DNA from 3 places in the Pseudarthrobacter sp. MOO13 genome. Region 2 is predicted to be linked to each of the others. Evidence: predicted binding sites of a transcription regulator. Region 2 holds the regulator's gene; each other region holds the start of a gene.
What was found. Region 2 encodes HrcA, which represses chaperone genes, less so after heat shock. Its sites were predicted from a motif close to TTNGCACTCGNNNNNNNCGAGTGCNAA; they were not measured.

Region 1 (2,195 bases), 740 kb from region 2:
GGCGACGACGGACCCGCCGGTCTTCGCCTGCACGTCGATCATTGTGCTCAGCAGTTCGTCACGGGCATCGATGAGGTCATCACCCAGCAGGACAGCGAAGGCTTCGTCGCCGACGTGTTGTTTGGCGCGGAGCACGGCGTGGCCCAGGCCGTGCGGGTCGCCTTGCCGGACGTAGTGGATGTCGCCCAACTGGCTGGCTGCCTGGATGGAGGCGAGCTTCTCCGTGTCGCCCTTGTCGGCAAGCGTCGATTCGAGCGAGGGCACGCGGTCGAAGTGGTCTTCCAGAGCACGCTTGTTTCGGCCCGTAATCATCAGGATGTCGTTCAGGCCCACATGGACGGCTTCCTCCACCACGTACTGGATGGCAGGTTTGTCCACGACGGGGAGCATTTCCTTCGGCATTGCCTTGGTGGCCGGCAAGAACCTGGTGCCCAGGCCCGCTGCTGGGATGACGGCTTTGCGGACTCTGGGGTTACTGGTAGTCACCGGACTAATCTAACGTCAGCGTCAAGCATTTCAGTAACCACCGGCACAGCGGGCCGTCATCCGCCCGTGACGCCGCGGAACGCCGGTACCAAGGAAGGACACCATGCAGGAGCAGACGAATCCCGCCAAGGACGATATCCGGGCGGCCCACCGGCGCCGGCGCGCCGCGCTGACGGAGGCGGAGCTGGACGCCGCCGGTTCGGCATTGGCTCGCCACGGGGAAGCCTGGGCAGCATCCGTCACTGCGGGGCGCCCAGGCACCGTATGCGTCTACCTGGGTGTCGGCAAGGAACCGCCCACCATGCCGCTGGTCAAGGCGCTGCACGGCAGCGGCCACGAGGTCCTGCTTCCGGTATGCGAGCCGGGCCGGGAGCTGAGCTGGGTGTTCTGGACCCCGGACACCAGCTTCGAACGCAGCCGGTACGCGCCCATCCTGGAACCCGCCGGGAGACGGCACGGGCCCGACGCGGCCGGAAGCGCAGCGGCGCTCATCATTCCCGCCACTGCCGTGGACCTGTCAGGCAACAGGATCGGCCAGGGGGGCGGCTACTACGACACCTTCCTGGGGCATCTCGCCACTGGCGGGAAGGAAATACCGCTGGCCGCTGTTATCTACGACAGTGAATTGCTTCCCGCGGGGCGGATTCCTGCCGAGGAATTCGACCGCCCGGTCCCGGGTGTCCTGATGCCTTCCGGGTACCGGGGCCTGGCGGGTGGCGGCTGAGCCCGGTCCCTTCCGGGCGCAGTGATAGAATTAGCACTCAGGCCCTGCGACTGCTAACGGATTACCGGGTGGCAGCACGGGACCTCTCGTTTGCCCAAGAGGAGGAGCACCAGTGCCAACATATGCTTATGCCTGCAAGGATTGCGGCCACGCCTTCGATATCGTCCAGTCGTTCTCGGACAGCAGCCTGACATCCTGCCCCGAATGCGAGGGCACGTTGCGCAAGAAGTTCAACAGCGTGGGTGTGGTTTTCAAGGGCTCAGGTTTCTACCGTACCGACTCCCGCGACTCCAAGGGCAGCTCGGTCTCCCCCGCCCCGGCAGCGACGCCGGCGGCATCGCCAGCCCCGGCTGCAGCGGCCAGCTAGCCCCAAGCACTGATGACGACGACGGCCGGCACCTTCGGGCGCCGGCCGCCTTTGTCCACATAGCTGCAGCCACCACTGTCCTGCCGCTTCGGCTGCCCATAGCGTGGGCGCATGCCTGCATATCCACGCCGCGGCCGCGACAGCCTCCGGATTCCCACGACGTCCCGCACCACCGGCCGTCCCGCCAAGGCCAACCACCCCATCCCGGCGCGGGTTGCGTCCTGGCTGGGCCGCAACCGCCGCCTGGCCGCCGCCCTGGTCCTGTGTGCAGCGGCGGCCATCACTGTCAATCAACTGACGCCGGCTCCGCTCTCGACCGTGACAGCACTTGCTGCTGCGCGGGATCTTCCGGCAGGTACCGCTGTGACGGCGGCAGATTTGGCCAGCGTTCATGTGCCGCCCGGGATGGTGGCGGAGGGCTTCCTCCAAGACACTGCTGCAGCCGCCGGCAAGCAGCTCGCCGGTCCGTTACGAAAGGGCCAGCTCGTTACCGACGCCCAACTCCTGGGACCGGGCCTTCTCGTTGGGACGCCTCCGGGCTCGGTCGCGGTTCCGCTCCGCATGGCGGACCCGTCCTCCATTCAGCTGGTGGCCCCGGGCCAGTTGGTCAATGTGGTG
Region 2 (2,195 bases):
TGCGGGTTCCGGTGGCAACACCGGCAGGGACCTTGATGGTCAGTGAGCGGCGGCTGCGGATGCGGCCCTGGCCGCTGCATTCGTTGCAGGGATCCTTGATGACCGTGCCGAAGCCTTCGCAGGTGCCGCAGGGGGCCGCCGTCATGACCTGGCCAAGAATGGAGCGGACAGCACGCTGGACCTGGCCGCTGCCGCCGCAGATATCGCAGCGCTCGGGGTGCGTGCCGGGACGGCAGCACGATCCGTCGCAGGTGGGGCAGACGACGGCGGTGTCCACTTCGAGCTTCTTGTTGACGCCAAAGACGGCGTCGCGGAGGTCGATCCGGACGCTGATGAGCGCGTCCTGGCCCCTGCGCACCCGGGACGCCGGACCGGACGTGCCGCCGGCGCCGAAGAAGGTGTCGAAGATGTCCTGGAACGCGAACCCTTGGCCCGCGTAGCCCGCACCGCCGAAGCCGTTGTCCGTTCCGTTCTCATTGCCGGTGGTGTCGTAGATGCGGCGCTTCTGGGGGTCGGAGAGGACCTCGTAGGCGTGAGTGACTGCCTTGAAGCGTTCCGACGCGTCCGCCCCGGGGTTTACGTCCGGGTGGAGGGTGCGGGCCAGTTTGCGGTAGGCCTTTTTGATTTCTTCGCCCGTAGCTTCGGGGGAGACTCCAAGGACGTCATAGTGGCTGCTCAAAGTTCGTATCTCTTCCTTGTTGTACTGCGTGCCGTTGGGCCCGGTGTCCGGTCCCGTTGCCGGACGTGGTCCGGCAACGGAGGATCAGGGCCCCAAAATCCTGGAAAGGTAGCGGGCCACGGCCCTGACGGCGGCCATGGTGGTGGGGTAGTCCATCCGTGTCGGGCCAAGGATCCCTACCTTCGCGGCGCTGTCAGGGCCGTAGCCTGTGGCCACCACCGATGCCTCCGCGAGGCCGTCGTAAGGGTTCTCCCGTCCGATGCTGACGGCCACGCCGCGGTGGTCCTGTGCCATTTCGCTCAGCAGCCGCAGCATCACCACCTGCTCCTCGAGTGCTTCGAGCACCGGGCCGATGCTGAGTGGAAAGTCTACGTTGGACCGGGCCAGGTTGGCCGTTCCGGCCATGACCATCCGGTCTTCCCGGCTGCTCTGGGCCAAAACCTCCAGCCCAAGCGCGAGTGCGTGCGCGGCCTGGCGCTGAGGGTGCGGCGCGGCGGCGACGACGGCGGGCAAGGCCTGCGCGAGGTGGCTCAGCGACGTGCCGCCCAAGGCCCCGAGGAACCGGGTCCGCAACTCCGCCAGCGCCTCGTCACCGAGGTCCTGGCCGACGTCGATCACGCGCTGCTCGACTTTGCCGCTGTTGGCAATCAGCACCACGAGTACTTTGCGCGGTGCCAGCAGCACGAATTCGATGTGGCGGACCAGGGCCCTGCTCAAGTGCGGGTACTGGACCACTGCCACCTGGTTGGTCAGCTGGGACAGGAGGCGGACCGTGCGGTCCAGGACGTCGTCGAGGTCGTCCGCTCCTTCCAGGAGTGATTGGATGGCCCGCCGCTCTGCGGCCGACAGTGGCTTGACCGCCGAGATCTGGTCCACGAACAGGCGGTAGCCCTTGTCCGTGGGTATCCGCCCTGCGCTGGTGTGCGGCGCGGTGATCAGGCCCTCATCCTCCAGCGCCGCCATGTCGTTGCGGATCGTGGCGCTGGACACACCGAGATGATGGCGCTCCACCAGCGCCTTTGAGCCGACCGGCTCGCGGGAGTGGACGTAGTCCTCCACGATCGCCCGCAGCACTTCCAGTTTGCGTGGCTCGCTCACTCTCCACCTCCATCCACGGTCCGGGGCGCGTGCCCCGTCCGGTGCCGCCCAGGGGTTAGCACTCGACATGCCTCAGTGCTAACAGTCTATTATGCCTCGGCCCGTTGTTAGCATTGGTACCGCTCCGGGCGAAACTCCGGGGGTGAGGACCTAATGCGAGGCGGATCGAATCCATGGACTACCAGAACTGGGGCCCCCGCGGGATTTCCGCCCCTGCCCGGACCGAACTGCCGGAGGTTCCCGTGGAGCGCGGCATGGTGCTTGAGGAAGTCCAGTCCGGCTGGGTTGGGGCTGTCACCCGGGTGGAGAAGTCCGGCGGAATGCACGTGGTTGCCCTCGAGGACCGGCGCGGAAAATCGCGGTCCTTCCGGCTGGGCTTCGGCTTCCTCCTGGAAGGACAGCCGATCCGCCTGATGCC
Region 3 (2,195 bases), 760 kb from region 2:
CGACGATGGTGGTGTTGTCCTTGGTGACGGTGATGCGGCGGGCGGTGCCGAGCACCTCCAGGCCCACGGTGTCCAGGCTCAGGCCCAGTTCCGGGGACACAACCTGTGCGCCGGTGAGGGTGGCGATGTCCTGGAGCATGGCCTTGCGGCGGTCACCGAAGCCCGGTGCCTTGACGGCCACGACGTTCAGGGTGCCGCGGATGCGGTTGACGATCAGCGTGGACAGGGCCTCGCCGTCGACGTCCTCGGCGATGATGAACAGCGGCTTGGAGCTCTGCAGCGCCTTTTCCAGCAGCGGCAGGAATTCCTGGATGGAGGAGATCTTGCCCTGGTTGATCAGGATCAGGGCGTCCTCGAGGACGGCTTCCTGGCGTTCTGCGTCGGTGACGAAGTACGGGGACAGGTAGCCCTTGTCGAACTGCATGCCCTCGGTGAGGACCAGTTCGGTCTGGGTGGTGGAGGACTCTTCGATGGTGATGACGCCATCCTTGCCCACCTTGCCGAAGGCCTCGGCGAGGAGTTCGCCGATTTCGTCGCTCTGCGCCGAGATGGCGGCAACGTTGGCAACCTGGGTGCCCTCGACGGGGCGTGCGTTCTCCAGCAGGCGGGCGGCGACGGCTTCAACCGAAACCTCGATGCCGCGCTTGATCTGGCCGGGGGCAGCACCGGCGGCAACGTTGCGCAGGCCTTCCTTGACCAGGGCCTGTGCCAGGACGGTGGCGGTGGTGGTGCCGTCACCGGCAACGTCGTTGGTCTTGGTGGCGACTTCCTTGGCCAGCTGGGCGCCAAGGTTCTCGTAGGGGTCGTCCAGTTCGACTTCGCGGGCGATGGTGACGCCGTCGTTCGTAATGGTGGGGGCGCCCCACTTCTTGTCCAGGACGACGTTGCGGCCGCGGGGGCCGAGCGTCACCTTGACGGTGTTGGCGAGCTTATCGATGCCGGCCTCGAGGGCCCGGCGTGCAGCGTCGTCAAACGCAAGCTGCTTTGCCATGGTTTTGTCCTTTCAAAGACAGAAACCCCGCACTGCCGGCCAGCATAAGCGTGGCCGGCGGCACGGGGATCCGAAAGAGTTACTTGACGACGATCGCCAGGACGTCGCGGGCGGACAGCACGAGGTACTCGGTGCCGCCGGTCTTGACTTCGGTTCCGCCGTACTTGGAGTAGATGACGACGTCGCCAACGGCTACGTCGACAGGAACGCGGTTGCCGTCTTCGAAGCGGCCGGGGCCCACTGCAACAACTTCGCCTTCCTGCGGCTTCTCCTGTGCGGAGTCCGGGATGACCAGGCCGGAAGCCGTGGTCTGCTCGGCTTCGAGCGGGCGGACAACAATACGATCCTCAAGAGGCTTAATAGAGACCGACACTCGGACCTCTCCTTTTCGTCAGCAAATTCGTGGACTGGAAAGCTTTCCGCCGTGGCTGGCAAACCGTCGTCGCGGTGCCGGCAGCAGCCTGGCTGGCAGCTCTTCATGTGTTAGCACCCTCCGGGGGAGAGTGCTAATTGAAACTCTATGTAAGGGTTAGCACTCGGTCAAGGCGAGTGCCAGTTTTTCGTCATCGGCGTATTCCGTTGGGCGCGGTTTCGGAAGCAGCGGGGGCCCAGGCAGCTTCAGCGGCCCAGATCGTCGAAGTCCACGTCTTCGCCGCCGTCGGCATCACTGCCACCCTGCTTCCGGCTACGGAACAGCACCCAGCCCGCAGCGGCCGCGGCGAGCAGTGCGGCCACCAGGAAGAAGATGCTCCCTGCCCGCGCGCCGTCGTACAGTCCGCGGATGTCGCGGGCTTCCTGCGTGTTGTCCGAGATGTCGTTGCCGCCCACCGAGTAGACAGTGGCGTTGAATGTGTCCAGGACAAAGATGATCACCAGAAGCGCGATGCACACCAGTGCCACCACGGCCGCGGCGATCAGGACCGGGCGGGCAAACCGGGCAGGACCCCGTTCCTTGGGGTCGTGTTCGCCGGTGTCCCCGGGGGCTGCGGTTTCATCCATGGTGTCCACACTATCGGCAACCCCGCATGCGCTCCTCCACTAGGCTGGAACCCATGGCTCACGCTCCCCAGGACCAGATCGCACCGCTGCTGACCCCCGAAGGCTGGGAGCTGTTGGCCTCCCTGGGCCCATACCGGGACGAGGATTCCTTCGAACTCAACTCCGCGCTCCGGAAGGCCGGCCATCCTGCCGGGCTGGTCTCCGC

Region 1: a site for HrcA is predicted at 1,241-1,267, ahead of AC4EEO_RS05460 (FmdB family zinc ribbon protein). Genes of this name have one in related genera too.
Region 3: a site for HrcA is predicted at 1,521-1,547, ahead of groES (co-chaperone GroES). Genes of this name have one in related genera too.

Annotation. Positions count from the first base shown of each region.
Region 1 covers NZ_CM177848.1:1,157,509-1,159,703, reverse strand. The annotation lists gene galU (UTP--glucose-1-phosphate uridylyltransferase GalU) at 1-486, opposite strand, end outside; gene AC4EEO_RS05465 (5-formyltetrahydrofolate cyclo-ligase) at 590-1,210, shown strand; gene AC4EEO_RS05460 (FmdB family zinc ribbon protein) at 1,323-1,577, shown strand; gene cpaB (Flp pilus assembly protein CpaB) at 1,689-2,195, shown strand, end outside.
Region 2 covers NZ_CM177848.1:1,893,710-1,895,904, reverse strand. The annotation lists gene dnaJ (molecular chaperone DnaJ) at 1-679, opposite strand, end outside; gene hrcA (heat-inducible transcriptional repressor HrcA) at 764-1,777, opposite strand; gene AC4EEO_RS08795 (DUF3097 domain-containing protein) at 1,951-2,195, shown strand, end outside.
Region 3 covers NZ_CM177848.1:1,130,836-1,133,030, reverse strand. The annotation lists gene groL (chaperonin GroEL) at 1-991, opposite strand, end outside; gene groES (co-chaperone GroES) at 1,071-1,364, opposite strand; gene AC4EEO_RS05355 (hypothetical protein) at 1,610-1,990, opposite strand; gene AC4EEO_RS05350 (THUMP-like domain-containing protein) at 2,044-2,195, shown strand, end outside.